DNA from 2 places in the Denitraticella aggregata genome. Region 2 is predicted to be linked to the other one. Evidence: riboswitches for the same ligand, from Rfam matches in the RefSeq annotation. Region 2 holds a riboswitch; the other holds the start of a gene.
The links. A riboswitch is a leader RNA that binds a small molecule or an ion and turns the genes downstream of it on or off. The one in region 2 is predicted to bind S-adenosylhomocysteine.
Positions count from the first base shown of each region.

Region 1: another riboswitch for S-adenosylhomocysteine. It lies ahead of metH (methionine synthase); the one in region 2 lies ahead of ahcY (adenosylhomocysteinase).

Region 1 covers NZ_JBLLNL010000012.1:2,185-17,237, reverse strand. The annotation lists gene ACKVEX_RS13830 (ATP-binding cassette domain-containing protein) at 1-825, shown strand, start outside; gene ilvA (threonine ammonia-lyase) at 968-2,239, shown strand; gene thrH (bifunctional phosphoserine phosphatase/homoserine phosphotransferase ThrH) at 2,343-2,963, shown strand; gene purU (formyltetrahydrofolate deformylase) at 3,059-3,934, shown strand; partial or broken gene ACKVEX_RS13810 (TorF family putative porin) at 4,065-4,223, opposite strand; gene ACKVEX_RS13805 (TorF family putative porin) at 4,236-4,466, opposite strand; gene ACKVEX_RS13800 (ammonium transporter) at 4,495-5,898, opposite strand; gene glnK (P-II family nitrogen regulator) at 5,911-6,249, opposite strand; gene ACKVEX_RS13790 (accessory factor UbiK family protein) at 6,556-6,819, shown strand; gene ACKVEX_RS13785 (YifB family Mg chelatase-like AAA ATPase) at 6,908-8,410, shown strand; gene ACKVEX_RS13780 (rhodanese-like domain-containing protein) at 8,495-8,887, opposite strand; gene ACKVEX_RS13775 (ABC transporter ATP-binding protein) at 8,995-9,729, opposite strand; gene ACKVEX_RS13770 (ABC transporter ATP-binding protein) at 9,722-10,513, opposite strand; gene ACKVEX_RS13765 (hypothetical protein) at 10,662-11,150, shown strand; gene pdxH (pyridoxamine 5'-phosphate oxidase) at 11,176-11,820, shown strand; gene ACKVEX_RS13755 (hypothetical protein) at 11,984-12,499, shown strand; S-adenosyl-L-homocysteine riboswitch at 12,603-12,675, shown strand; gene metH (methionine synthase) at 12,746-15,053, shown strand, end outside.
Region 2 covers NZ_JBLLNL010000007.1:146,906-161,958, forward strand. The annotation lists gene ACKVEX_RS10540 (hypothetical protein) at 1-361, shown strand, start outside; gene ACKVEX_RS10545 (helicase HerA-like domain-containing protein) at 419-1,957, shown strand; gene metF (methylenetetrahydrofolate reductase [NAD(P)H]) at 1,970-2,809, opposite strand; gene ACKVEX_RS10555 (TlyA family RNA methyltransferase) at 2,793-3,656, opposite strand; gene ACKVEX_RS10560 (carbon-nitrogen hydrolase family protein) at 3,696-4,568, opposite strand; gene ACKVEX_RS10565 (GNAT family N-acetyltransferase) at 4,565-5,224, opposite strand; gene ahcY (adenosylhomocysteinase) at 5,313-6,722, opposite strand; S-adenosyl-L-homocysteine riboswitch at 6,823-6,940, opposite strand; gene ACKVEX_RS10575 (DUF2254 domain-containing protein) at 7,047-8,306, opposite strand; gene ACKVEX_RS10580 (calcium/sodium antiporter) at 8,384-9,454, opposite strand; gene metK (methionine adenosyltransferase) at 9,470-10,636, opposite strand; gene ACKVEX_RS10590 (lysophospholipid acyltransferase family protein) at 10,870-11,730, shown strand; gene ACKVEX_RS10595 (lysophospholipid acyltransferase family protein) at 11,727-12,599, shown strand; gene dapF (diaminopimelate epimerase) at 12,917-13,753, shown strand; gene ACKVEX_RS10605 (DUF484 family protein) at 13,793-14,443, shown strand; gene xerC (tyrosine recombinase XerC) at 14,440-15,053, shown strand, end outside.

The DNA.
Region 1 (15,053 bases), on a different contig from region 2:
GAAGGCAAGGGGCTCGCCCGGGGTTACTTCGCGCAGCATCAACTCGAGACGCTGCGCCCGGACGAGTCGCCGCTGCAGCACATGCAGCGCCTCGATCCGGCCGCGCGCGAGCAGGATCTGCGCAATTACCTGGGCGGATTCGATTTCAGGGGGGATGCGACCGGTGCCGCTGCCGTGACCGGCGCGGACACCCCCTGCGGCAGCTTTTCCGGTGGCGAGAAGTCCCGCCTGGCGCTGGCCCTGCTGATCTGGCGCAAACCCAACCTGCTGCTGCTCGACGAGCCGACCAACCACCTCGACCTCGAGATGCGCCATGCCCTGACGCTGGCCTTGCAGGACTTCGAAGGGGCGATGGTGCTGGTGTCCCACGACCGTGCGCTGCTGCGCGCGACCTGCGATCGCTTCGTGCTGGTCGACGGGGGCCGGGTTCAGCACTTCGACGGAGACCTCGACGACTATCGCGACTGGCTCGCGATCCGCCGGGCCGAGACCAGCGCGCAAGCCCGATGTCCGGACCAGGCCGCCGACAAGGCCACGCGCAAGGCCGACCGGGAGAAGGCGGCCGCGGAACGCCAGGCCCGCCTGGCGAGTCGCCGGCCGCTGGTCAAGGAGCGGGACCAGCTCGACCGCAGGCTCGCCACCTGGCATCAGGAAAAGACGCAGCTCGATCAGCGTCTGGCCGACCCGGCCCTGTATGCCGGCGGCGATGCCGCGCTGCTGCAGGACATGCTGAAGCGCCAGGCCGAGCTGGCCGCCGCGATCGAAGCGGCCGAGATGCGCTGGCTCGAGATCGAGGAGACGCTGGAGACGCTGGCTGCCGACTGACGCGCGGGTCCTTGCACAACAGGCACGCGAGGAGCGCCGAAGGCGATCGACCCGGGTTTTCCGCAGGCTGTCGGCCGCGCTTCGAGCGGGTATGCTTGAAGCCCTGCCCTGCCTTTGACCGCCTGAAACCTTGAGGGAGGTCGTGACCGTGGAACTGTTCCCGACTGTGCCGTCGGCTGCCCATCCGATTCCGCTCGATCTCGACGACCTGCGCGCCGCAAGGGCTCGGATCGAAGCAGCGGTGACGCATACCAGCCTGGTGCCGAGCGAACACCTGTCGCATGCGGTCGGCGTGCCGGTCTGGCTCAAGCTAGAAAATCTGCAGCGCACCGGTTCGTTCAAATTGCGCGGCGCGACCAACCGGATCGCCCGCCTGCTCGCACAGGGACCCCGCCCGGCCGGCGTGATCGCGGCCTCGGCCGGCAACCACGCCCAAGGCGTCGCGCAGGCCGCGCGAGCGGCCGGGCTGCGGGCCATCGTCGTGATGCCCGGCAATGCGCCGCTGACCAAGATCGAATCCTGCCGCGCGCTCGGGGCCGAGCTGCGGCTGGTCGGCACCACGCTCGAGCAGGCGGCCGACGAGGCGATGCGTGTCGCGACCGAGGAGCAGCTGGTGTTTCTGCACCCGTACGACGACTGGGACGTCATTGCCGGGCAGGCCAGCTGCGGTCTGGAGATGCTCGAGGATGCGCCGGATCTGAGCGTCGTGGTCGTGCCACTGGGCGGCGGAGGGCTGATCTCCGGGGTGGCACTGGCGCTGAAGCTGCAGAATCCGGCGATACGCGTGATCGGCGTTCAATGCGATGCGGTCGCGCCGTGGCGGCATTTCCTGCGCGACGGCTCGCTCGGCGACGTGCCGGCCGGCAGCCATACCATCGCCGACGGTATCAAGGTCAAGCGTCCCGGCGTGCTCACCCGTGAAGTGATCGCACGCCATGTCGACGACATCGTGACGGTGGACGACAACGCGATCGCAGAGGCGATCGTCACGCTGCTCGAACGGACGCGTACGATCGGCGAAGGTGCCGGCGTGGTCGGCCTGGCGGCACTGCTGCAGGGGCGTATCGCATTGCGGCCCGAGGACCGCCTGGCCTGCGTGATCTCGGGCGGCAACATCGACATGACACTGGTGGGCCGGTCCATCGACTATGGCCTCGCGTCCAGCGGGCGCCTGATCAGCGTCAGCGTGACGATTCCGGATGCGCCCGGGCACCTTCTGGGCCTGCTCAAGACGGTCGCCGACCTCGGCATCAACGTGCGCCATGTCGAGCACAGGCGCGGCGAATTGCATGTGCCGGTCGGCATGACCGAGGTGATCCTGCAGATGGAAACCCGCGACTTCGAACACCAGCGCGAGCTGATGGAGCATTTTGCCGGAGGCGGGCTGGCAGTCAGGAATCTGCTGTGGGCGTGAGGATGATTCGCGCGCGGTCAAAGCATCCGATCGCCTGAGTCCGGTGCGTCGCACGGTGTAAAATCCGCTCTCCCGATCCGATCCGACACTCGAAAGGCCCCACGTGCAAATTGTCTGTCTCGACCTCGAAGGCGTGCTCGTTCCTGAAATCTGGGTGGAGTTCGCCGAACGTACCGGCATTCCGGAACTGCGCCGCACCACCCGTGATGAACCGGACTACGATGTGCTGATGCAGTACCGGCTGGACATCCTCGCCAAACACGAACTGGGGCTGCCGCAGATCCAGGAAGTGATTGCCGGCATGGGGCCGATGGAGGGTGCGCGCGCGTTCCTGGATGATTTGCGCGCCGACTATCAGCTGGTGATCCTGTCCGACACCTTCTACGAGTTCGCGCACCCGCTGATGCGTCAGCTCGCGTGGCCGACCCTGTTCTGTCACAGCCTCGAGGCGGACGACAAGGGCTTTCTGGTCAACTACCATCTGCGTATGCCGGACCAGAAGCGCGAGGCGGTCAAGCGCTTCAAGGAACTCAACTTCACGGTGGTCGCCGCCGGGGATTCATACAACGACACCGCGATGCTGGCCGAGGCGCATGGCGGCATCCTGTTTCACCCGCCCGAGAACGTGATTCGCGAATTCCCGCAGTATCCGGTGGTGCGCGACTACGACGCGCTGCGTGCCGAGATCGACAAGGCCTTCGCCCGGGTCGGCCGGCTCGGGTGAACGCCGTTCGGCGGCTCTGACGACCCCCGCCCGCCACGCTCAGCGCTCCCCCGAGGGGGCTCGGTCTCTCCAACGAAGGTCTGCAAGACTCAGCCATGCATTCAACCCGCTTCTATACGCTCTCGGCTTCATGCCCCGACCGGGTCGGTCTGGTCAGCCGGGTGTCCGGCTTCCTCGCCGAACACGAGGGCTGGATTCTCGAAACCTCGCTGCATGCCGAACCGCCCGGCGACGGCGAGGCGACCGGCCAGTATTTCATGCGCATCGAGATCCGCGCCGATTCGATCCCGTTTCATCTCGCCGAGCTGCGCCAGCGCTTCGAGCCGCTCGCCGACGAGCTGGGCATGCAATGGAAGATCACCGACTCGGCGGTCAGGAAGCGTGTCGTGATCCTGGTGTCCAGGCAGGGACACTGCCTGTACGACCTGCTCGCACGCTGGCAGAGCAAGGAGCTCGACATCGAGATTCCGTGCGTGATCTCCAACCACGATGACTTCCGCGGCTTCGTGGAGTGGCACGGCATACCGTTCCATCATGTGCACGTGACACCCGACAGCAAGGCCTCGGCCTACGCCGAGGTGGCACGCCTGTTCGAGGAGGTGCGAGGCGACGTGATGGTGCTCGCGCGTTACATGCAAATACTGTCGCCGGAGCTGTGTGCCGCCTATCCGGGCCGCATCATCAACATTCATCACAGCTTTCTGCCCAGCTTTGTCGGTGCCAGACCGTATCACCAGGCCTGGGCCAAGGGTGTGAAGCTGATCGGTGCGACCTGCCACTATGTGACGGCCGACCTGGACCAGGGACCAATCATCGACCAGGACGTGATCCGCATCGATCATTCGGACGCGGTCGAGGACATGGTCCGCTACGGCAAGGATGTCGAGAAGACGGTACTCGCGCGCGGGCTGCGCTATCACCTGGAGGATCGGGTGCTGGTGCATCGGAACAAGACCATCGTGTTCCGCTGAGGCATCTTGGCGGCGCGGCGTTCACGGCCGATCGCTGCGCCGCCGGTCCCACAAAAAGAAGGGCACCCGAGGGTGCCCTTCGAACGTCGCGGCGAGGAGAGTCAACCGCGGCGGGGGAGGAGACGGTCGATCAGAACGCCTTGCTGACGGACAGGATGTAGCGATCGTCTGCGAGCCTGTCGTTGCGGACGTCGGTGTCGACGTAGTGCAGGCCGAAATCGAAGCCGCGCCAGGATTGTGTCACGCCCAGTTTCCAGTCTGCCCAGCTGTCGTTGTCGCGGCCCCGGACGCTCGAATAGCCTTAGTGCGCGTCAGGCGTGAGCCCTTCCATGATTCCGTAGTTGGCGCCCACCTCGTAGTCCAGGCCACCCTGCAGAGCCGGGCGCTGGTCGGTCTGGCTGAAGCCGCGGAAGGCGTAGTCGGTCACGATGCTGATGTTGGCCGAGATCGGCAGATCTTCGGCGAGAACGGTGGATGTGCCGACCGGGAGGGTGGCGAGGGCGGCTACGGTGGTGATCAGAGTCTTGCGCATGGTTTTCTCCTCGGTTGAATCTATTGCCTTACTTGGTCACGAACTCTGGATAGGCTTCCTGACCGCATTCGGCCAGATCTACGCCTTCGTACTCTTCTTCCGCCGTGACGCGGATGCCCGTGACCGCCTTCAGGATGCTCCACACGATCAGGCTGGCGCCGAACACCCAGACGAAGATCGTCAGCGCTCCGACGATCTGGCCGAAGAAGGTGGAGTCGCTGTTGGTCAGCGGCACCAGCAGCAGGCCGAGCAGACCGCAGGTACCGTGCACCGAGATCGCGCCGACCGGATCGTCGATCTTGAACACGCGATCGAGCACCGTGATCGAGAACACCACCAGCACACCGCCGGCCGCGCCGAACAAGGTCGCGAGCAACGGCGTCGGCGTGGAGGGTTCGGCCGTGATCACCACCAGGCCCGCCAGCGCGCCGTTCAGCAGCATGGTCAAGTCACCCTTGCCGAACATGAGTTTGGACACGATCAGTGCGGCGATCGCACCACCCGCAGCGGCGGTGTTGGTGTTCAGGAACACTATCGCGACGTCGTTGGCATTGGCGATGTCGCCGAGCTTGAGCACCGAACCGCCGTTGAAGCCGAACCAGCCCATCCACAGGATGAAGGTGCCGAGCGTGGCCAGCGGCAGGTTCGCACCCGGGATCGCGCGCGGTTCGCCGTTCGGGCCGTACTTGCCTTTGCGCGCGCCGAGCAGGATCACGCCGGCCAGCGCCGCGGACGCACCAGCCATATGCACGATGCCGGAACCGGCGAAGTCGGAAAAGCCCAGATCGCCAAGGTTGAACATGCCGAAGACGTCGGCCTCGCCCCAGGTCCAGGAACCTTCCAACGGGTAAATGAAGCCGGTCATGACCACCGCAAAGGCGAGGAAGGCCCACAGTTTCATCCGCTCGGCGACCGCACCCGAGACGATGGACATCGCGGTCGCGACGAACACCACCTGGAAGAAGAAGTCCGAAGCGTCGGAGTAGATCGAATCGCCGTGGAAGCCGTCTTCACGCTCGCCGAAGGCGGTCAGCGCGTCTGGGACCAGGTCGTCACCGCCGTCGATGCCGGACAGGAATATGCCGCCACCATACATGATCGCGTAGCCGACGATGAGATACATGATGCAGGAGATCGAGAACAGCGCGACGTTCTTGGTCAGGATCTCGACCGTGTTCTTGGAGCGGACTAGGCCGGCCTCGAGCATCGAGAAGCCGGCGGCCATCCACATCACCAGTGCGCCACACACCAGGAAGTAGAAGGTGTCCATCGCGTACTGCAGTTCGAACACGTTGCTCAGCACCGCGGCGCTGTGCTCCATCGCGGCGCCGGCCGCGGCGGCCGCTTCCATTGCGGTGTGCTCGTCGGCCAGAACCGGCGCGGCCAGGCCGACCGCCAGCGCCGCGAGCAGTGTTTTCAGTGTTTTACTCATGTTGTGGCTCCCTTAAAGTGCATCGACACCGGTTTCGCCGGTGCGGATGCGAACGACCTGCTCCAGTTCGAACACGAAGATCTTTCCGTCTCCAATCTTCCCGGTTGAGGCGGACTTCTCGATCGTTTCGATGACCTGATCGAGGATGTCGGCACGCACCGCCGCCTCGATCTTGACCTTGGGCAGGAAGTCCACGACGTACTCGGCGCCGCGGTACAGTTCGGTATGGCCCTTCTGGCGGCCGAAGCCCTTTACTTCGGTCACGGTGATGCCTTGCACGCCAATCGCCGACAGTGCTTCACGCACTTCGTCGAGCTTGAAGGGTTTGATGATTGCGGTGACGAGCTTCATGCGTTTCTCCTGTCATCGGCTGAGCTTGGAAAGCTGGGGCGGGTTTGCATCTGAATCTCCAGACGGTCGATATTGGACGATTCACGTTTAGCACGATCCATGCCAAGTCTGAAAAATTTATATAAAACAGAACTTTGAGCGAATTTCTGGATTCAATGCTGCGCCGCGGTGCCCTGATTTGACCGACGCCCTCCGTTCAATGCACCAAACTAGTGCGGCCAGTCCATCGGGACGCTCATTCCGCTCCGGGGTCGCGTGCTAAACTCGATCACTCACCCCGTCCCACGCTCGAACAAGGATCCCGACATGACTTCACCGCGTATCTTCGATGAACTCGGCAACAAGCTTTCCGAGCTGGCCGCCAGCAGTCCGGCTCGGGATATCGAGAAGAACGTCAAGGCATTGCTGGGCAGTGCGTTCGGCAAGCTCGATCTGGTGACCCGGGAGGAGTTCGACGTTCAGCGCGAGGTGCTCGCGCATGCGCGTCAGAAGCTGCACGAACTGGAGGACAGGGTCGCGCAGCTCGAGTCCGAACTCGCCCATGCGCGTGCGCAGGACGACGCAGAGTGAATCCGCGGCGTTCGATATGATGCTTATGGAATAGCGCAACGTCATCGCTCGGGGTTAAACTTGTCTCCCGTTGATCCAGGAGACAGGCATGTCACTCGCGTTGGTTCGCACCCGTGCGCTGTCCGGCCTCGATGCGCCGGAAGTCGTCGTCGAGGTTCACCTCGCCAACGGGCTGCCGGCCTTCAATCTGGTCGGCCTGCCGGATGCCGAGGTGCGCGAGGCGCGTGACCGCGTGCGCGCGGCCATCCAGACCTCGCAGTTCGAATTTCCGCAGCGCCGGATCACCGTCAATCTCGCGCCCGCCGACCTGCCCAAGGAAGGCGGGCGATTCGATCTGCCGATCGCGCTCGGCATTCTCGCCGCTTCCGGACAGATTCCGGCGAAGGCGCTCGATGCTTGCGAGTTTATCGGCGAACTGTCGCTGAACGGGGCACTGCGGCGGGTGCGCGGCGCCCTCGCGATGGCGCTTGCAGCCGCGCAAGCAGGGCGTGATCTGGTGCTTCCGTCCGAGAATGCCGACGAGGCGGCACTGGCGCAGCGCTCGCGCGTGCTGGCTGCCGATTGCCTGCTGCGCGTCTGTGCGCATCTGACCGGTCAGGGGCCGCTACAGCCGCATGTGAGCGCACCCGACCAGGGCTCGCAGCACGATATGCCGGACCTGACCGAGGTGAAGGGACAGTTGCTCGCACGGCGTGCGCTGGAGGTCGCGGCAGCCGGCGCGCATTCACTGCTGATGTTCGGACCGCCTGGAACCGGCAAGTCCATGCTCGCGCAACGCCTGCCTGGCCTGCTCCCGCCGATGGACGAACGCGAGGCGATCGAGAGTGCGTCGGTGCAGTCGATCGAGGGCTGCTTCGATGCGCGCCGATGGGCGCAGCGCCCGTTTCGGGCGCCTCACCATTCGGCGTCCGCGCCGGCGCTGGTCGGCGGTGGGGCGACGCCACGTCCGGGCGAGATCAGCCTCGCACACCATGGCGTGCTGTTCCTGGACGAGTTGCCGGAGTTCGACCGGCGCGTGCTCGAGGCGCTGCGCGAGCCCCTGGAAACCGGCACCGTCACGGTCTCGCGCGCGCGTCGCAGGGCCGAATTCCCGGCACGTTTCCAGCTGGTTGCGGCGATGAATCCCTGTCCCTGCGGCTATCACGGCGATCCGTCCGGTCGCTGCATCTGTTCGCCCGAGCAGATTCGTCGCTACCGTGGGCGCCTGTCCGGTCCGCTGCTCGATCGCATGGACATCGTCGTCGAGGTGCCGCTTCTGGAACACGCGGAGATGCAGGCGCTGCCTGGTGGCGAGGCGAGTGCAACGGTGCGCGCACGGGTCATTCAGGCATGGGCGATGCAGCGGGCACGCCAGCAGGCGCCGAACAGCCGTCTCGGTCCCGGTTCGATCGATCGCCTGTGCGAACCCGACCGGGAGGGCCGCGTGCTGCTGGGCCATGCAATCAAGCGGCTGGGGCTGTCCGCGCGTGCCTACCATCGGGTGCTCAAGGTGGCGCGAACGATCGCTGACCTGGCGGGTGTCGAGCAGGTCGGCGCGGTCCATCTGGCCGAGGCGATACAGTATCGTCGCGGCCTCGACGTCAAAGCCTGAGAGGTTCGACGCCGGCATGGTCTTGGTACGATGCGCAATGCACCAATGTGGTGCACGAGGCGTCTTCGGCCACGACTGATACGCTCAGCACTGCTCCCACGGCAGGCCGTCGAAGCGCCAGCCGCTGACCGAGTTGCGATGATGCTTGTCGTCCAGTTCGCCTTCGAAGCCGTGCAGCACGTTGAACACGTTCTTGAACCCTGCGTCGAGCAAGGCCTCCCCGGCCGACTCGGACCGGTTGCCGCTGCGGCAGATCAGCACCAGTGGTCGTTCGCCGCCATGCCCCGCCATCTTGCGCACCTCGCCGACGAAATGTGGATTGACGTCCCAGTCGGGGCCGTCGTTCCATGAGACATGGATCGCGCCAACCGGGTGTCCGACGAACAGGAACTCGATCTCGCTCCGGACGTCGATCAGCAAGGCCTCCGGGTTCGACTGCAGGAAGGCATGGGCTTCCTTGGGTGTGAGATGTTTCACTGCTGCGGGCCTCCGGCCGTTGCTTGCATCCATTATATTGGCTTGGGCCGATCGAATGCGTGCGTGCTCCGGTGCGGCGCCCGTTCCGAGCGGCCCAATGGGCGGACTCACGCCGGCTCGGCGCCCAGATAGGCCGAGCGGACCCGGGTATCCTCGCGCAATGCCGCGGCGGTTCCGGACAACGTGATCCGGCCGGCTTCCATGACCCACGCCTGATCGGCCAGGTCCAGCGCGAGCTGGGCGTTCTGTTCGACCAGCAGAATCGTCATCCCGGACTGGGCCACCGTTCGGATCAGTGCGTAGATGGTCTCGACCACGATTGGCGCGAGTCCCATCGACGGTTCGTCGAGCAGCAGCAAGCTTGGTTTCGACAGCAGTGCGCGGCCGATCGCGAGCATCTGCTGCTCTCCGCCGGACAGCGTGCCGGCGACTTGCGTCAGGCGCTCCCGCAATCGCGGCAGCAGACACAGGATCCGCTCGAGGTCGTCGCGGATCGCCTGTCGATCGCTGCGGACATAGGTCCCCAGATGCAGGTTTTCGGCGACGGTGAGCCGCGCAAAGATGCCCCGGCCTTCCGGGACCAGCGCAATGCCGGCGCGCACCCGTCGGTCCGGCGGTTGCGTGTCGATTCGTTGTCCGCGAAACAGGATCCGACCGGCGGCCAACGCCTGCAGGCCCGCGATGGCGGCGAGCGTGGTGCTCTTGCCGGCACCGTTTGCGCCGATCAGGCAGCCGGTCGTGCCCGGTGCGAGCTGCAGGTCGATGCCGCAAACCGCCGGGATCCGGTCGTAACGGGCATGGACATCGCGCAGTTCCAGCACTGGCGCCGGCTGGTCAGGCATGGGCGTACCTTCGACCGAGATAGGCTTCGATGACGCGCTGGTCGCGACGGATCTCGTCCGGCGTGCCTTCGGCGATCTTGCGTCCGGAGTCGAGCACCGCGATCCGGTCGCATAACTGCATCACCAGTTTCATGTCGTGCTCGATGACCAGCACCGTGGTGCCCTCGTCGCGAATGCGCTCCACCAGTCCTCGCAGGGCCAAGGTTTCGGTCGCATTCATACCGGCCGCGGGTTCGTCCAGCGCGAGCAACTTCGGGCCCGCCGCGAGCGCGCGCGCGATCTCGAGGCGACGCTGGTCGCCATAGGAAAGATTACGCGCGCGCGTCGCCGCATGCTCCGCGAGGCCGACATACGCGAGCCAGCCAAGTGCATCCGCCTGCGTGCGGCGCTCCTCGTCGCGTTGCGTACGATGACCGAGAAGGCTGGCGACCAGGCCTGCATGCAGCTTTGCATGCAGGCCGGTCATCACGTTCTCCAGCGCGCTCGCATCGCCGAACAGCCGGATGTTCTGGAAGGTTCGTGCGATGCCGTGTCGAACCGCCAGATGGGGCCGGCCCGGCGCGAGGCGCCGTCCGTCGACCCGGCACTCGCCCCGGTCGGGCCGCTCCAAGCCGGTCAGCACGTTGAAGAACGTGGTCTTGCCCGCACCGTTGGGTCCGATCAGTCCAAAGATCTCGCCGCGACGGATCGTCAGGTCCACATCGTCGAGGGCGACCACGCCGCCGAAGCGGCGTGATAGACGGGTTGCGACCAGAAGGGGTGTTTCTGTTTCATTCAGCTGCATCGGGGCGGTATGGGTTGGGAACCTCATCTGGCATCATGGCAGTCGCTTCGCTTCAAGCTGGCGATGCAATGAGCGGATTGTACCGTCGCACGAACCGCCTTTCTCGCGCGATCCGCGTGAGGTGGGCACTGACGAGGAACCGGCAAGGATGAAACGTATTTTCGCTTATCTGTTCGGCCTGCTCGGGCTGTTGGGGCTGGGCGGCTGCAACCCGTTCGCGATCGAAACGATCAAGCCCGGCATCACTACCGCGAGCGAGGTGCGCGAGCGTCTCGGGGAACCGGGCATGGAGTGGCGCAACGACGATGGTTCGGTGACCTGGGAGTACTCCGGGCAGCCACAGGGGATCCACTGCCACATGATCACGATCGGGTCCGATCGTATCGTGCGTGCGGTCGATCAGGTACTGAACGAACGCAGCTTCGCACGTATCCAACCGGGCATGGACGGAGATGCGGTGCGGCGGGTGCTCGGCAAACCCGCATCGACGCAGTTCTTCGCACTGAGCCAGGAGCGGGTGTGGAACTGGAACGTCGAACCGGATCGGGGCACCTCCGATCCGCTGTTCTTCACGGTGCATTTCGATACCGCGGGCAAGGTCGTGCACACCAGCCGCAACGTACAATATCGGCAGTGAATTCAGGTTGGAACGGGGCGAATGCATGAGCGACAAGAGTCTGGCGGACCTGCGCAAGAGCTATGAACTGGGCAGCCTCGAGGATCACGAAGTGTCCGGAGAGCCGCTGCAGCAGTTCAGACAGTGGTTCAGCGAGGCGCTCGCGCGCAAGGTGCCCGAGCCGAATGCGATGACGGTCGCGACCGTCGGGGAGGACGGCCGTCCGTCCACGCGGGTGGTGCTGATCAAGGATTTCGACGAAAGCGGCATCGTGTGGTACACCAATTACGCGAGCCGCAAGGGCCGCGAGCTCGCATGCCACCCCTATGCCGCGCTGCAGTTCCACTGGGTCGAACTGGAGCGCGTGGTGCGCATCGAGGGCGACGTCGAGAAGGTCGCGCCGGAGGATTCGGACGCCTATTTCGAGAGCCGCCCGCTGGCCCACCGCATCGGCGCATGGGCCTCCCATCAGAGCGAGGTGATCCCGAATCGTGGTGTCATCGTCGCGCGCGCAGCCGAGTACGGCCTCAGATTCGGACTCAAGCCACCGCGCCCGCCGCACTGGGGCGGCTATCGCCTGCGGCCGCATTACTGGGAGTTCTGGCAGGGGCGCGCGTCGCGCCTGCATGACCGGATCGCCTATCGTGAGCTGCCCGACGGCAGCTGGGTGCGGGAGCGATTGTCTCCCTGACGGCAGGAGGCCAAGGATGGTCAATCGGCATATTCACTGCGACGCGTCGGCCGCGCGCCGGTCTCGATGGGTCGCTCCGCCCCGGCATCGGGGCGGGAGTTGGCTTAGGATCCTGCTGTTCGTCGCGTTGTTAGCGCTGCTCAGCGGTTGCGCCAGCTTCAGCATGCAGCGTGAGTTCGTGGACGAGGTCAGCCTGCTCGGCGCGCGCGGCCAGCCGAGCCGCATCTGGATCAACGACGACGGCACGCGCACCTTCGAGTACGCGACGCAACCCTTCGGCGATGATGCCTGGATGTACTCCATCGACGCGGACGGGCGCATCGTCGAGCAGTTCGATGCGCTGTCGCGCAAGAATCTGGCGCGGGTGCAGAAGGGCATGACGGTCGAGCAGGTCCAGCGACTGCTGGGCCAGCATCGCTCGGTACAGTTCTTCTCCCTGTCCGGCGAGGAGGTCTACGACTGGAACATCCGCAATGAGTGGCCCGACCTGCGCGCGACCCGGTTCAACGTGCATTTCGTCGGCGGCGTCGTCGAGCGGACCAGCCAGACCCTTGTTTTTCCGCGCGACGGCATGTTCGGCTGGGGTATCGGTCTGGGTCTCGGGTACGGTTCGCATTCTTTCTGGGGCGGTTTTCGGGGCTGGCCCTACCCGCGGGCGGGGTGGCCTCATTACTGGTAATGGATTCTGCTCCTGGACCGCTATGGTCACGATGACGCAAGCCGGTCTTTGCGCGCCGACGGTGCCTTTGCAAGCCGCGCCCAGTCCCGGTAGACTACTTGCCTCTGCCGAGGAGCGCTGCGACCTGTAATCCAAACGGGCCAGGCTCGGCAATCGAAGAACGGCGCTCACAAATCCCCAGGTCCGGGTTTGTGGTGTCTTTCCTCGCCGCCACTGGTATCCCGGACCCAAGCCGAGATGGATGCCATGCAAGCCGACCGTTCCCAAGAACTCCATGCCCTGATGTCCGAGCGCATCCTCGTGCTCGACGGTGCTATGGGCACGATGATCCAGCAGCACAAGCTCGCCGAGCGCGATTACCGCGGCGAGCGCTTCCTGGATCATCCGCGCGACCTCAAGGGCAACAACGACCTGCTGGTGCTGACCCGGCCCGAACTGATCTCCGACATCCATCGCGCCTACCTCGACGCCGGCGCCGACATCATCGAGACCAACACCTTCAACGGCACGCGCGTGTCGCAGGCCGAATACGGGCTGGAGTCGGTCGCCTACGAGATCAACGTGACCGGCGCCCGCCTCTCGCGCGCGCTGTGCGATGAATACACGACGGTGAATCCGGACAAGCCGCGCTTCGTCGCCGGTGTGCTGGGGCCGACCTCGCGCACGCTGTCGATCTCGCCGGACGTGAACGACCCCGGCTACCGCAACATCAGCTTCGAGGCCCTGCTCGACGACTATCTGGATGCGGCGCGCGGGCTGATCGAGGGTGGCGCCGACCTGCTGCTGATCGAGACGGTGTTCGACACGCTCAACGCCAAGGTCGCGGTGTTCGCAATCGAGCAGTTGTTCTCGGACCTCGGCCGTCGCCTGCCGGTGATGATCTCGGGGACGATCACCGACGCGTCCGGCCGCACACTTTCCGGCCAGACGGCGGAGGCCTTCTGGAACTCGCTCGCGCACGCGCGGCCGATCTCGTTCGGCCTGAACTGCGCGCTCGGCGCGAAGGAACTGCGCCAGTACGTCGAGGAGCTTTCGCACCTGTGCGACACGCATGTGTCGGCCCACCCGAACGCGGGTCTGCCGAATCCGCTGTCGCCCACCGGCTACGACGAGACGCCCGAGCAGCTCGCCGGCGACATCGCCGAATGGGCCCGGTCCGGGCTGGTGAATATCGTCGGCGGCTGCTGCGGCACCACGCCCGCGCATATCGCGGCCATCGCGCAGGCGGTCGAAGGCGTGGCCCCGCGCAGGGTGCCGGTGCTCGAGCACAAGATGCGGCTGTCCGGCCTGGAGCCTTTCAACGTCGGCGCCGACAGCCTGTTCGTGAATATCGGCGAGCGCACCAACGTGACCGGTTCGCGCGCGTTTGCGAAGATGATTCTGGAAGGCCGCTTCGACGACGCACTGGCGGTTGCGCGCCAGCAGGTCGAGAACGGCGCGCAGATCATCGACATCAACATGGACGAGGCGATGCTCGACTCCATGGCCGCGATGGAACGCTTCCTGAAGCTGATCGCGTCCGAGCCGGATATCTCGCGTGTGCCGATCATGCTGGACTCCTCCAAGTGGGACGTCATCGAGGCCGGCCTGAAGTGCATCCAGGGCAAGGGCGTGGTCAACTCGATCTCGATGAAGGAGGGTGAGGCCGAGTTCCTGCGCCAGGCGCGCCTGTGCCGCCGGTACGGCGCGGCGGTGATCGTGATGGCCTTCGACGAGAAGGGGCAGGCCGATACCTACCAGCGTAAGATCGAGATCTGCGAACGCGCCTACACGCTGCTGACCGCGAGTCCCGAGCAGGGCGGGGTGGGTTTTCCGCCCGAGGACATCATCTTCGACCCGAACATCTTCGCAATCGCGACCGGCATCGAGGAGCATGACAACTACGCGGTCGATTTCATCCAGGCAGTCGGCTGGATCAAGGCGCATCTGCCCTGGGCCAAGACCTCCGGTGGCGTGTCGAACGTGAGCTTCAGCTTCCGCGGCAACGACCCGGTGCGCGAGGCGATCCACACCGTGTTCCTGTATCACGCGGTGAAGAACGGCCTGACCATGGGCATCGTCAATGCCGGTCAGCTCGGTGTGTATGACGATCTGGATGCGGATCTGCGCGACAAGGTCGAGGACGTCGTGCTCAATCGCAAACCGGGTTCGGGCGATGCGCTGGTCGAGATCGCGACGTCGGTCAAAGGCCGGACCAAGGACACCGGGCCGGACCTCGCCTGGCGCGAATGGTCGGTGGAAAAGCGCCTGTCGCATGCGCTGGTCAAGGGCATCACCGATTACGTCGTGGGCGACACCGAGGAGATCCGGGCCCGGCTCGCGGCCGACGGCAAGCCGCCGCTGGCGGTCATCGAGGGCCCGCTGATGGACGGCATGAGCGTGGTCGGGGATCTGTTCGGCGCTGGCAAGATGTTTCTGCCGCAGGTGGTGAAATCCGCACGCGTGATGAAGCAGGCGGTCGCCCACCTGATTCCGTACATCGAGGCCGAGAAGCTGCGCACCGGCTCGACCAGCAAGGGGCGCATCGTCATCGCGACGGTCAAGGGCGACGTGC
Region 2 (15,053 bases):
CGATGCGCGCGAGGCTGACTGCTGGGGGCTGGTCACGCTGATCCGCTCCAGGCTGCTCGACGACCGTGACGTACCGGCGATGCTGCCCGACATGCGTTTCGCGATCGAGGACTGGTCGCTGCTGCCCGGGCCGCCGCGCGGCTTCGAGTGGTATCTGCCGGCCTGCATGCGCGAATATGCCGACCGGCCCTCACTCGCGCATCCGCCGTCCGGCCAGGACGACTGGAACACCTGTGCGCGTCGTTGCGCCGACACGCTGTACCAGTGTCAGCAGCAGACCTGCCGCGGACCGGCCTGCGAACCCTGCGTACAGACCTATGAACAATGCGTGAACAGCTGTTTCGCGCGCTTTCCCCGATGACCGGAGCCGCGTATCCCGAAGCCGCGTCGATCCGTCATCCATCCGAGGTGCTCAATCGTGACTGAACCCTTGCTGATTGCGCGCACGCGCGACACCGAATGCCAGTTGTTGTCCAGGCTGGCCAATCGACATGGACTGATCACCGGCGCGACCGGCACCGGCAAGACGGTCACGCTGCAGAAGATGGCCGAAGCCTTCGTCGGGATCGGCGTGCCGGTGTTCGTCGCCGACGTGAAGGGCGATCTGTCCGGCATCGGCGCGCCGGGCGTCGCGTCGGAGCGGCTGATGAGCCGTCTCGACGCGATCGGCATCACCGAGTTCGAGCCGGTCGCCAACACCGTGGTGTTCTGGGACGTGTTCGCCGAGAAGGGTCATCCGGTGCGCGCGACGATCTCGGACATGGGTCCGCTGCTGCTCGGCCGCCTGCTCAATCTGAACGACACGCAGGCCGGCGTGCTGCAGCTGGTGTTCAAGATCGCCGACGACAACGGCTTGCTGCTGCTCGATCTGAAGGATCTGCGCGCGATGATCCAGTACGTGGGCGAGAACGCACGCAGTTTCACGACCGAGTACGGCAACGTCTCGATCGCCTCGATCGGTGCGATCCAGCGCGGACTGCTGAATCTCGAGCAGCAGGGGGGCGATCTCTTCTTCGGCGAACCGATGCTGGATCTGGCCGACCTGATCCAGACCGATGCCAACGGGCGCGGCGTCGTGAACATCCTGTCAGCGGAAAAGCTGTACAACTCGCCCCAGCTCTACTCCACCTTCCTGCTGTGGATGCTGGCCGAACTGTTCGAGCAGTTGCCCGAGATCGGCGACCCGGACAAGCCGAAACTGGTGTTCTTCTTCGACGAGGCGCACCTGCTGTTCAAGGATGCGCCCAAGGCGCTGGTCGAGAAGATCGAGCGCGTGGTCCGGCTGATCCGCTCCAAGGGCGTCGGCGTGTATTTCGTGACGCAGAGCCCGCTGGATGTGCCCGAGAGCGTGCTCGGCCAGCTCGGCAACCGGGTTCAGCATGCGTTGCGCGCGTTCACGCCGCGTGACCAGCGCGCGGTCAAGAGCGCGGCCGACACGATGCGCGCCAATCCGGCCTTCAATGCGGCCGACGTGATCACCGAGCTGGGCGTGGGCGAGGCGCTGGTGTCGTTCCTGGACGAGAAGGGGCGACCGAGCGTCGTCGAACGCACGTCCATCATCGCGCCCGGATCGCGCCTGGGCCCGATGACCGAGGCCGAGCGCTTCGCCGCGATCCGGTCATCCGTGCTGTACGGCCATTACGAGCAGGTGGTCGATCGCGAATCGGCCTACGAACTGCTGCGGGCGCAGGCCGAGAGCGCCGCGCAGCGCGCGGCCGAGGCGGCGTTCGAAGCCGCGGCGGAGAAGGCGGCCCGGAGCACGGCGTCGACCACGCCGCAACAGGGCGGCAACGTACTGTCCGACGTGCTGTTCGGCTCCACCGGCCCGCGCGGCGGCCGTCGTGACGGTCTTGCACAGGTCGCCGCGAAGACCGTGACCCGGACCATCGGCAGCTCGATCGGGCGTCAGATCGCGCGCGGCATCCTCGGCTCGCTGCTCGGAGGCGCCAAGCGCTGAGCGCCCGACCGCTCAGATCGCCAGGCCGAGCCGCCGGCAGATGTCCATCGTGGGTCCGGCCTGGTTCATGCTGTAGAAGTGCAGGCCCGGTGCGCCGGCCCGCAGCAGCTTCTCGCACAAGGCCGTGACGACATCCAGACCGAAGGCCTGCACGGAGTCGGTGTCGTCGCCGAAACCTTCGAACTTCTTGCGCATCCAGCGCGGGATCTCGGCGCCGCAGGCGTCCGAGAAGCGCGCCAGCTTGCTGAAGCTCGTGATCGGCATGATGCCGGGTACGATCGGGATCCTCACGCCCAGTGCCTGCGCCTGGTCGACGAAGTGCAGGTAGGCGTCCAGGTTGTAGAAGTACTGCGTGATCGCCGAATTCGCGCCGGCGTCCACCTTGCGCTTGAACGCGAGCAGGTCGTCGCGCGGGCTTTTCGCCTGCGGATGCCATTCCGGATAGGCGGCGACCTCGACGATGAAGCGATCGCCGGTCTCGCTGCGGATGAACTCGACCAGCTCGTTGGCATAGCGGAACTCGCCTGCCGCACCCACGCCCGACGGCAGGTCGCCGCGCAGCGCGACGATGCGGCGGATGCCGGTCGCGGCGTACTCCTGCAGGATCTCGCGGATGCCGTCGCGGCTCGACCCGATGCATGACAGGTGCGGCGCGGCCTCGCTGCCGCTGTCGGCGATCTCGCGTACCGTGGCGAAGGTGCGTTCGCGGGTCGAACCACCGGCGCCGTAGGTCACCGAGAAGAAGGCCGGTTCGAGCTCGGCCAGGCGCGCGCGGGTCGCGCGCAGCTTCTCCGCGCCCTCCGGCGTCTGCGGCGGGAAGAACTCGATCGAAAGTTCAGTCTTGGTCGTCATGTCGGTGTTGCATCCAGATCAGGAATTCGCGATTGCCTTCGATGTTGCCGACGCCGCCGCCTGTGAGTGGGGATTCGTACCAGCCCCGCACCGCGAGGCCGAGTTCTTGCGCCGCGAGCCGGATCGTCCGCTCGACCGTTTCGTACAGGGCCTCGTCCCTGACCACGCCGCCCTTGCCGAGCCCGTTCGGACCGACCTCGAACTGCGGCTTGACCAGCGCGACGATCTGCCCGCCCGGGGCGAGCAGCGCCGGCCACTGTGGCATCAACAGCGCCAGCGAGATGAAGCTCGCGTCGCACACGATCAGGTCGAAGCCTTCGGGCGGCACGTGCGGTGCGAGATCGGCCGCGACCAGATGACGGGCGTTGACGCCCTCCAGCGTGACGCAGCGCGGATCGTCATGCAGACGCGGGTGAAGCTGGCCGTGTCCGACCTCGACGCCGACCACGCGGTCGGCACCGGCCTGCAGCAGGCAGTCGGTGAACCCGCCGGTGCTCTGGCCGATGTCGAGGCAGGTCGCGCCGCGTACGTCGAGTCCGGTCCGTTCGAGTGCGGCGGCGAGCTTCAGCGCGCCGCGCGACACATAGCGGGTCTGTTCGTCCTCGGCGACCGTCAGCCGCGCGGATTCGGGCAGCAGGTGCCCGGGTTTGACGATGACGCCTTCGTCGCACGACACCCGGCCGGCTTCGATCAACTGCCTGGCGCGGGTGCGCGATTCCACCAGGCCCTGTGCGACCAGCAGCGTGTCGAGGCGTTGCAGACCGGCCGGCCGTGGCGCGATCGCTGCGGTCCGCTCGCGCTTGGGTGCGGCGCGATGGCTGCGGCTGTGGAAGGAGTTCATCGACATGATGTCAGCCTCGGGTCCGACAGCCGCCTCGGTCCGTGGTCATTTGATCGCCAGGGTCTGGACTTCGTTGTCATAGACGTCGTGACGCTTGTCGTACAGCGGAATGGTCGTGCCGTTGACCCGGTTCTGGGTCAGGTTGTCGAGATTCACATCGGCGATCACGATCTGCTCGACGTTCGGTGTGCCTTCGGCCGCGATGCCGTCGCGCGAGAACGGAAAATCGGACGGCGTGATGATGCTCGCCTGGCCGTAATGCACGCCCAGGCCTTCGACCGGCAGATTGCCGACCGTGCTGGTCATCGCGACATAGACCTGATTCTCGATCGCGCGCGCATGGCAGCAGTAGCGCACGCGCAGAAAACCCTGGCGATCGTCGGTGCATGAGGGCACGAACAGGATGTCGGCACCGGCCTCGCAGACCATGCGGGCGAGCTCGGGAAACTCGATGTCGTAGCAGATCAGGATCGCGATCTTGCCGTAGGGCGTCTCGAACAGGTGCAGCTGGTCGCCGGCGGCGGTGTCCCACATCTCGCGCTCCCAGCGCGTGCGGTGGATCTTGTCCTGCTCATGCACTTCGCCGTCGGGCGTGAACAGATACGCGGTGTTGTAGAGTTGCCCGTCGCGCAGCGTGGGGTGGCTGCCGCCGATCAGGAACACCCGCCAGTATTGTGCGAGTTCGCGCATCAGCTCGATGTAGCGCTGCGTGTAATCGTTCATGTTGCGCACCGCCTCCGGCAGCTCGCGGGTGTCCATGAAGGACAGCAGCTGCGTGGTGAAGATCTCGGGCAGCAGCACGAAGTGGGGGCGATAGTCGCCCGCCGCCTGCACGACGAAGCGCACCTGGTTCTCGAACCCGGACCAGTCGTGGATCTGACGGAGCAGGTACTGGACTGCGGCGATTCTGACGATCATAGGATCTCCTTTTCGGGTATGCGCGTGGGCCTGCCCGCATCGTAGGCCGGATTCAGCCACACGATAAGGGAGGCGTTGCCACAGGATTCATGGTCCTCCGGCAGGTAGTCCTCGATCACGCCGCAATAGTGGAAGCCTTCATGCAGCTGGAAACCGAGCACCGGGTCGCGCAAGTCGCCCCACACGACCCGCTTGGCGTAGTCCTCGGCGCTCATCTCGGCGGCATGCAGATGATAGCCGGGCAGCCGCCCACAGGCGATGATGCGCTTCAGGTTCATTGCCTGGCACAGGCGGCGGCGTCCCTCGTAGAGTGCGTGCCCCAGCCCCATGCCCCGTACCTCGGGGTCGACGAACACTTCGGCGCCATAAAGCGTCTTGCCGCCGGGGTCGTGCTCCTGGAACGTGCCCGAGGCGGTGATCTCCTTCCAGGTGTGCGTGTCGAACCAGTCGTCCCAGATCACGACGAACGAACTCGCACATCCGACCACGCGTCCGTCGAATTCGGCCACGATCTGGCCGTGAGGGAAGATCTCGAGCTGATGCTCGAACTTGACCCGCGACCAGGGGGGCATTTCGGGCGGGTAGGCGTGTTTTTGCAGCCGTATGAGTTCCGGAATGTCTTCGGCCCGGGTGTGGCGTATCGTCACTTTCGACATGGTCGTTCTCCGTTTCGAATGCCGCGATCCAGTCCGCCCGGCACCCGCAGCGGCGCGATGGCCGGTGCGGGTGGATCCAGAGCCGGGATCAGTAGCGGTAGTGATCCGGCTTGTAGGGCCCTTGCTTGGGTACGCCGATGTATTCGGCCTGGGCATCGGTCAGCTCGGTCAACTGCACGTTGAGCTTTCTGAGCTGCAGTCGTGCGACCTTCTCGTCCAGATGCTTGGGCAGCGTATACACCCCTGTCGGATAGTCGCCGGTGCGCTGGAAGAGTTCGATCTGCGCGATCGTCTGGTTCGCGAACGACGAACTCATCACGTAGCTCGGATGCCCGGTGGCGCAGCCCAGGTTCACCAGGCGGCCCTTGGCGAGCAGGATGATCCGTTTGCCATCCGGGAAGATCACGTGGTCGACCTGCGGCTTGATCTCCTCCCACTGGTAGCCTTCGATGCTGGCGACGTCGATCTCGTTGTCGAAGTGGCCGATGTTGCACACGATGGCCTGGTCCTTCATCCTGGCCATGTGGTCGTGCGTGATCACATGGTAGTTGCCGGTCGCGGTGACGAAGATGTCCGCATGTTCGGCCGCGTATTCCATCGTCACGACCCGGTAGCCTTCCATCGCCGCCTGCAGCGCGCAGATCGGGTCGACCTCGGTGACCCACACCTGCGCCGACAGCGCGCGCAGCGCCTGGGCCGAACCCTTGCCGACGTCGCCGTAGCCGCACACGAGCGCGACCTTGCCGGCGATCATCACGTCGGTGGCACGTTTGATGCCGTCGACCAGCGATTCACGGCAGCCGTAGAGGTTGTCGAACTTGCTCTTGGTGACCGAGTCGTTGACGTTGATCGCCGGAAAACGCAGTTCGCCGCGCTGGTGCATCTGGTAAAGGCGATGCACGCCGGTGGTGGTTTCCTCGGTGACGCCCTTGATATGCGCGATCCGCGTCGAGTACCAGGTCGGATCGGTCGCGAGCTTGGCGCGGATCGCGGCGTACAGGATGGTCTCTTCCTCGGAGGTCGGCTTGTCCAGCACCGACAGGTCCTGTTCCGCGCGGGTACCCAGGTGCAGCAGCAGCGTCGCGTCGCCGCCGTCGTCCAGGATCATGTTGGAGAAACCACCGTCGGCCCATTCGAAGATGCGGTGGGTGTAGTCCCAGTAGTCCTTCAGCGACTCGCCCTTGACCGCGAACACCGGGATGCCGTCGGCCGCGATGGCGGCGGCTGCGTGATCCTGGGTCGAGAAGATGTTGCACGAGGCCCAGCGCACTTCGGCGCCGAGCGCAGTCAGCGTCTCGATCAGCACCGCGGTCTGGATGGTCATGTGCAGCGAACCGGTGATGCGCGCGCCCTTGAGCGGCTGGCTCGCCGCGAATTCCTCGCGGATCGCCATCAGCCCCGGCATTTCGGTTTGGGCGATACGGATTTCCTTGCGGCCCCAGTCGGCCAGCGCCAGATCGGCGACCACGAAATCCTTGAAATCAGCCACAGCGTTCATTGAATGCTCCTTGCTATGGCCGGGGGGAACGGGTAGTGCGGTCTTGCTCACCCGGAATCCCTAACCCGGCAGGGTTGAGAAATGAAACACCAAGCGGTGTCTCGGGTGAGCGCCGTTTCTGTACAAGAACCGCGACCTGTCGGTCGGCTGGCTCCGAGCCTGGGGGCGGACACCGCATGATGCGGATGACTCGACGCCTTGCAGCGCTCCTCGGAGGATGCTGAGTATACATCAACGGCGTCATCTGCTGCAGTGCCTGATTCGCTGCGCTCGTGCGCTGACCTGCTCGCCGGGTCGGGTGCCGCGCTTGGTTCGGCCTTCCGGTCACATGGCAAACTTGGCTGCCTGGCGCGCGGCTGCGAGATCCTGGGGAGCCTTCAATGCAATTTCGGCGCGAACCAACGCGAGACGGGCATGCCGCAGCGCGTTGCCGCGCATCGTGGCGTCCCCGGCCGCGGCAAGTGCCTCGAAGGCCTTGAGCAGCCGCAGCACCACTTCGATAGTACCCGCGCCGTCCCGGGCGATTCCGGTAAAGGCGTCGTCGAACATGTCCGCCATGGACAATTCCGGCACCGCGACGCGGTCGAACTGCACGGAAACGTCACCCGCCTTGCCGCACTCGTTCCACGTGACGAACAGGCGGACAAACGCGCCCGTGACGGCGATGGCGGTCCCCGGATCATTGACCGCCGGCGAAAGCGCGTGGCTGGCGATCTCCGAAAGGACCACCAGTCCGAACCGCGGATCCTGTTCAAAGACCCTCGAGCCGCCAATGTCGAACGCGGCAGCGATTGCTTCGGCGTCCTCGTCGGACACACTGTCCGACGCCTCCCGGATGACCCACGCGACAGGGCGGTTTGGCGTGCAAAAGGTGCCGGGCAACGCCGCCACAACAATCCTCAGTTGCGACTCCACCGCCCGCTTCTGCAACGCGGCGGTGTCGACATACCCTACGTACCCGATGGCCTGTCCGAAGACCGCCCGACCCCTATCTGGGGGACTGGACGCCGCGACGCCCCCAAGACGTGGGGCCGACTGCCGCTTCCGAACAGCTTTCCCGGCTATCGCTTCCACCTTGTCGATCGTATCTCCCAGCCGACCGAGCCGGGCGATTTTATCGACCCAGCGGATGAAGGCAAGAATGACAATTGCAAGCACGCCTATTGTCAGGGAGAACAGGATAAAACGACTGCCCGGTCCACCGTAAGCCCCGTTCATCAGCGCAATGAGCGCGACCACGCTGTAGATAAACGCGCCGATGAACACCGACAGCGCGTTCTGCGAAACGTCATCGGCGATCATCAGCGAAAACGAGCGGGGCGTCGCAGACTGACTTGCCGACGCATAAGCGGACACCATCGAAGTCACCGCGAACGTGGCCATCATCAACATGCTCGACGCGATGATCTTGAGCAACGTTTCGGTCGATTCCTTCGAGATGTCCGGCAGGAAACGGTCGAGTTCAGTCATGTCCATGAGATCGGCGAGAAAAACTGCGGCAATGGACAGCACGCAGACGATGAGTGGCCTGACCCACAGCCGCTCATGGAACTGCTTGATGACGAAACTCAGGTGATCCAACATCTTCGGCTCTCCTGCCACTTCACCCAATTGTGTCGACCGCTATCGAGCCAGAACGCAACCCCCCGACCGACAGCCTCCTACCGCCTGTTATGCCGCATCACGCTGACGATGATCGTGATCACGGTGATCGGCATCACGTAGCCGAGCATCGCGTTGGAGAACGCCGGCAGCAGCGCGTGTTGTTGAGCAGCCAGCACCAGATAGGCGGTGTAGGCGGCGTAGTAGCCGAGGAACACCGCGCCCTCCCAGCGCGCGATCTCGCGGCCGGTGATCATGATCGGCAGGCACGCGAAGGCGACCGCCAGCATCACCCACAGGTCGAAATTGCGCGCAGCCTCCGAGATCGGGATGCCGCCGGCCGACACCAGGCCGGTGACGCCCAGTACCGCGAAGATGTTGAACACGTTGCTGCCGATCACGTTGCCGACCGCGATGTCGCGTTGGCCGCGGATCGCTGCGACGATGGAGGTGGCGACCTCCGGCATGGACGTGCCGACCGCGACCACGGTCAGACCGATCACCAGATCGCTGACCCCGAAGGCCTGCGCGAAGGCCACGGCTGCGCCGACCAGCCAGTCCGAGCCCTGCACCAGCGCGATCAGGCCGGCCAAGATCAGGCCGAGCTGGACGCTCCAGTGCCGGTCCCATTTCGTGTCCGGGGGCATCTCCCCGGCGAATTCGTCCTGGGTGTCGCGCGACGCGCGCCTCGACTGGCGTATCAGGAAGAACGAATAGGCGGCGACCAGCATGAACAGCACGGCCGCCTCGAGCCGGCTGATGTTGCCGTCCAGTGCCATGACCACCATCAGCAAGGACGCGCCGAGCATGATCGGGATCTCCTGGCGGATGATCTGTTCGTGCACCAGCAGCGGCGCGATCAGGGCCGAGATGCCCAGGATCAGCAGGATGTTGGCGATGTTGCTGCCGATCACGTTGCCGATCGCCAGATCCGGCGTGCCGGTCAGTGACGCCCCGACCGATACCGCCATTTCGGGCGCGCTGGTGCCGAACGCGACCACCGTCAGACCGATCACCAGCGGCGACACGCCGAACGACAGCGCCAGCTTGGCCGCGCCCCGGACCATGACTTCGGCGCCGATGACGAGCAGCGTGAGGCCGAGAACGAAGAACAGGGCGTGGGTCAGCATGGCGTGGGTGCGTGATCAGAGGCCCGCGTTGGCCCGCAGTGCCGCGGCTTTGTCGGTCGTCTCCCACTTGAACTCGGGTTCGTCGCGCCCGAAGTGGCCGTAGGCGGCGGTCTTGCCGTAAATCGGGCGCAACAGGTCCAGTGTCTGGATGATGGCTTTCGGGCGCAGGTCGAAATGCTTCGCGATCAGTTCTTCGATGCGCTCGTCCGGCACCTTGCCGGTGCCGAAGGTATCGACCATAAGACTCACGGGCCTGGCCACGCCGATCGCGTAGGCGATCTGGACCTCGCAGCGCTCGGCCAGGCCGGCCGCGACCAGGTTCTTGGCCACGTAGCGTCCGGCGTAGGCGGCCGAACGGTCGACCTTGGATGGGTCCTTGCCGGAGAACGCGCCGCCGCCATGGTGGGCCGCACCGCCATAGGTATCCACGATGATCTTGCGCCCGGTCAGGCCGCAGTCGCCATGCGGGCCGCCGACCACGAATCGGCCGGTGGGGTTGATCAGATAACGCACTTCCCCCTGCATCAGCTCTTGCGGCAGTACCGGCTTGATGATCTCCTCGATCACCGCCTCGGTGATCTGGGCATGGGACACCTCCGGGTCGTGCTGCGTGGACACCACGACCGTGTCGATCGCGACCGGTTTGCCATCCACATGCCGCACGGTGAGCTGGCTCTTGGCGTCCGGGCGCAGCCACGGCAGGCGGCCGTCCTTGCGCAGTTCGGCCTGGCGCTGCATGATCCGGTGCGCATAGAAGATCGGCAGCGGCATCAGCGCCGGGGTCTCGTTGCAGGCGTAGCCGAACATCAGGCCCTGGTCGCCCGCACCCTGATCGAGGTCGATGCCCTGGCCTTCGTTCACGCCCTGCGCGATGTCGGGCGACTGGCGGTTGATCGCGGTCAGGATCGCGCAGGAGCGGTAGTCGAAACCGATCTCGGAAGCGTTGTAGCCGATCCGGCGGATCACGTCCTGCGCGATTTCCTTGTAGTTGGGATGGGCGGTGGTCGTGATTTCGCCTGAAATGACGACCAGGCCGGTCGACACCAGTGTTTCGCAGGCCACGCGGGCATGCGGGTCCTCGGCCAGGATTGCGTCCAGCACTCCGTCAGACACCTGGTCGGCGACTTTGTCCGGATGGCCTTCCGACACCGACTCCGAGGTGAAGAGATATTCCCTGCTCATGGCTACGCTCCAAAAACGAAAATCCCCAGTATGTCTGGCGTGGCGCCAGCTCCGGGGATTTCGTCGAGCGGCGACGCTTTAGCAGTATTTGCGTGTCGGCCCGCAGCATTTGCATGCGATAGCGTCCACATCCGCCCTGCAAGTTGTCGTGTTAACTCGGCGGCTGGGCGATAATTGTAGCGTTTCCAATTTGCCGGTGAAAGCAGTTCCGCTGCTTCCGGTCCAGGCCCTTCGTGCTCGTCTCCCCAGTCTTCCGGTTTTTGTCGCGTCTGCCGCTGTCCTGGCTTCACCGCCTCGGCGCGTTGGCAGGGCGCGTGGTCTGGCTGTTCTCGAAGGGGTATCGGTCCCGCGTACGCGAGAACCTGATCATCGCAACGGGTCGCGACGACAAACCGCTGCTCGATGCGGTGATCGCCGAGACCGGCCGGCAGATGCTGGAACTGCCGTTCGTGTGGGTGCGACCGCAACAGGAGGTGTTGTCGCGAATCGTCAGGGTGGAGGGGGTTGAACTGCTGGAAGCTGCCCGCCGGGACGGCGCCAGCGTGCTGTTGCTGACGGCGCACCTCGGCTGCTTCGAATTGTGCGCGCAGTACTGCTCGACCCATGGTCCGATCACGGTGCTGTATCGCCCGCCGCGCAAGGCCGTGCTGCAACCGCTGATGGAGGCGGGGCGCGCACGCGGCAATGTGCGGGTCGCGCCGGCCGACGTGTCGGGTGTGCGCAAGCTGGTCAAGGCCCTGCGTAGCGGCGAGATGGTCGGCATGTTGCCGGACCAGGCGCCCAAGGAGGGCGAGGGCATGTGGGCGCCGTTCTTCGGCCGGCCTGCCTGGACGATGACGCTGGCCGCGCGCCTGTCCGAGGTCAAGGGCGTGCGCGTGATCATGGTCTGGACCGAGCGGCTCCCCGGGGCGACGGGGTACGTGCTGCGTCTCACCGAACCGGTCGAGCCGATTGAAGGCGATCTCGCCGCCCGCACGGTCGCGATCAACCGTGAGATCGAGCGCCTGATCCTGAGATGCCCCGCCCAGTATCTGTGGGGCTACAACCGCTACAAGAGGCCGTCGGGTGTGCCGCCGCCCGAGGGCGAAGCATGAGTCGCCTCGTCATCGCGCTGCTGTGGTTGCTGCACTGGTTGCCGCTGGGTGTGCTCGCGCCGATCGGTCAGGCTATGGGCGAGATCCTGTATCGGGTCGCGCGTGCGCGTCGGCATATCGCCGACGTCAATCTCCGCCTGTGCTTTCCGGCCCTGAGCGAGCCCGAGCGGCGCCGGCTGGTGCGGGCGCATTTTCGCATGCTGGGTCGCAGCCTCATCGAGCGCGGGTTGCTGTGGTGGGGCAGTCGGGCGCGACTGCAGCGGCTGATCCGGATGGATCGGCCCGAGAGGATTCAGCGGCTGCTGGACGCCGGGCGCCCGGTGATCCTGCTCGCACCGCACTTCGTCGGGCTCGATGCCGGCGGAATCTCGGTCGCGATGCGCTTCAACGGCGTCAGCATCTATGCGAAGCAGAGCGATCCGGTGATCGACCACTGGCTCAAGCACGGTCGCAGCCGCTTCGGCGATCAGCAGCTGATTTCGCGCTCGGACGGCGCCCGGCCCACGGTCAAGGCGATGAAGGCAGGCCGTCCGTTCTACTACCTGCCTGACATGGATTACCGTCTGAAGGATTCGATCTTCGTGCCGTTTTTCGGCGTGCCTGCGGCGACGATCACCGGCCTGTCGCGCCTGTCACGGCTGGCCGGGGCTGCGGTGGTGGTATGCGCCGCGCGAATGCTGCCGGGCGGACAGGGCTATGTGATCGAGGTCGGCGAACCGTGGGAGAACTTCCCCACCGCGGACGTGGAAGCGGACACGCGGCGCATGAACGAGGAGATCGAACGGCTGGTGCGCACGATGCCCGAGCAGTATTACTGGGTGCACCGCCGCTTCAAGACCCGCCCGTCGGGGGAAAGCAAGCCGTATTGAGTGAGGCTGGTTGCATGGACACTGTGGCGTTTAGCGAGCCCGGCATGGCCGCTGTCCCTGCGGCGACTCGGCCCGAGCGCATGCCGCTGTTGGCGAGCGTAGCGGCCGCGGGCCTCGCTGTCTGAGCGCGCCAGCGCGAGTTCGAGGCCTGCAGCGAAGCGCGCCTTACAGCGGCAGCGGGAGTGGCCGTCGGAGCCGAAGGGACAGCGGCCATGCCGGGCTCGCTGCGCCGCAATGGGTTCATGCGATTGCGCGTGCCGACTGGACGGGCTTCGGCCGGTAGAGGAAAATCCCGGCTCAATGAAGGGAGTGCTTTGATGCGCATGCGTTTTACCAAGATGCACGGGCTGGGAAATGATTTCGTCGTCATCGACGCGGTGCGCCAGTCGGTATCGCTGACGCGGGAGCAGGTGCGGGCGATCGCCGATCGCCATTTCGGTGTCGGCTGCGATCAGCTGCTGGTGGTCGAGCCGACGTCGACGCCGGGGGTCGATTTCCGCTATCGCATCTTCAATTCGGACGGAAGCGAAGTCGAGCAGTGTGGTAACGGTGCGCGCTGCTTCGTGCGTTTCGTGCGCGAAAAAGGCCTCAGCGACAAGGACGAGATCCGGGTGGAGACCGCGTCCGGCATCATCGCACCGCGCCTGCAGCCGGATGGCCTGGTCACGGTCGATATGGGCGTGCCGGAACTGGAGCCGGCCAGGGTGCCGTTCGCATCGGACTCGAATGCGGTGGTCCAGGCGCTGGAACTGGACGGTGATGTGCGTATCGCGATCACCGCGGTGTCCATGGGCAATCCGCATGCGGTACAGGTCGTCGCCGATGTCGATACCGCACCGGTCGAAGTCATGGGGCCGCTGATCGAGCAGCATCCGCGCTTTCCTGCCCGGGTCAATGCCGGTTTCATGGAGGTGGTCGATGTCCACCGGATCCGGCTGCGGGTGTTCGAGCGCGGTGCGGGCGAGACGCTCGCCTGCGGCACCGGCGCGTGCGCGGCGGTGGTCGCGGGCGTGTTGCGTGGCCTGCTCGAGTCGCCGGTGTCGGTGGAGACCCGGGGCGGGGTGCTGAAGATCGACTGGACCGGTCCGGGCACGCCGGTATGGATGACCGGCCCGGCGGTCACCGTCTTCGAGGGCGAGCTCGATGTCGCCTGATGTTCCTGACTTTCGACGCTCGCAGGGAGTGCCCGATTCATGACTGCCGATGATGTGCTGAGTTACCTGAAGCAGCATCCCGATTTTCTGTCCCTCCACGGCGAGATCTTCACCGAGATCACCGTGCCTCATCCGCATGGCGGCCAGGCGATCTCGCTGGCCGAGCGTCAACTGCACGCGCTGCGGGACAAGATCCGGCTGCTCGAGCTGAAGCTGGCGGAGCTGATCCGGTTCGGTGAGGAGAACGACGAGATCGGGGAGAAGGTCCATCGGCTCAGCCTGCAATTGCTGGAGTCGGACAACTACGAGAGCCTGCGTTACGCGTTGCTGTCGAGCCTGCGCGACGATTTCGCGATCCCCCATGTGGGGGTGCGGATCTGGAACAGTGTGATCAGCCATGGCGACGAGGATTTTTCGCCGGTCAGCGATGACCTGCGCATGCTGGCGGGCGACCTGCATCAACCCTATTGCGGGGCGCCGAACAATCTCGAACTGCTTCAGTGGTTCGGCGAGGTGGCCCCTCATGTCCGCTCGGTCGCGCTGATCCCGCTGCGTCGGGATGCGCAGGTCTTCGGCCTGCTCGTACTCGCCAGCGAGGAGGCCGAGCGTTTCTATCCGGAGATGGGAACCCTGTATCTTTCCCGGATCGGCGATCTGGTGGCTTCCGCGTTGCGTCGTCATCTGGGATGAACCTGCCCGGTCCGGTTTCGCCCGCCGGCGCGAGTGCGTCGTCCACCCCGGCCGGCCTGCCGGCCGAATGCGAGGTCTATCTGACCCATCTCGCGAGTCAGAGGCGGTTGTCGCCGCTCACGGTGCAGCACTACGCGCGGGACCTCGCGCGGCTGGCGGCCCTGGCCGACGGTCGACCGCTCGGTGAGCTGGTGCGACACGACATCCGCCGTTTCGTCGGGCGGCTGCATGGCGGTGGACTCGGCGGCCGCTCGATCGCCCGGGTGCTGTCGGCATGGCGCGGCTGTTACCGCTGGATGTTGCGGCAGGGCTTCGTGTCGGCGAATCCGGTGGAGGGCGTGCGCGCACCCCGGTCGCCGAAGACGCTACCCCGGACCCTGTCTCCGGACCAGGCGGGCGCAATGCTCGATGCGCAGCCCGAAGACGATCTCGAACTGCGCGATCGCGCGATGTTCGAACTGCTGTATTCGTCCGGGTTGCGGGTGGCGGAGCTTGCCGGGCTGGACGTGCATCACGGCGTGGATGTGGAGGAAGGCCTGGTGACCGTCATCGGCAAGCGTGGCAAGACTCGCAGCGTTCCGGTCGGCGGGCCGGCGCTGCGGGCACTGCA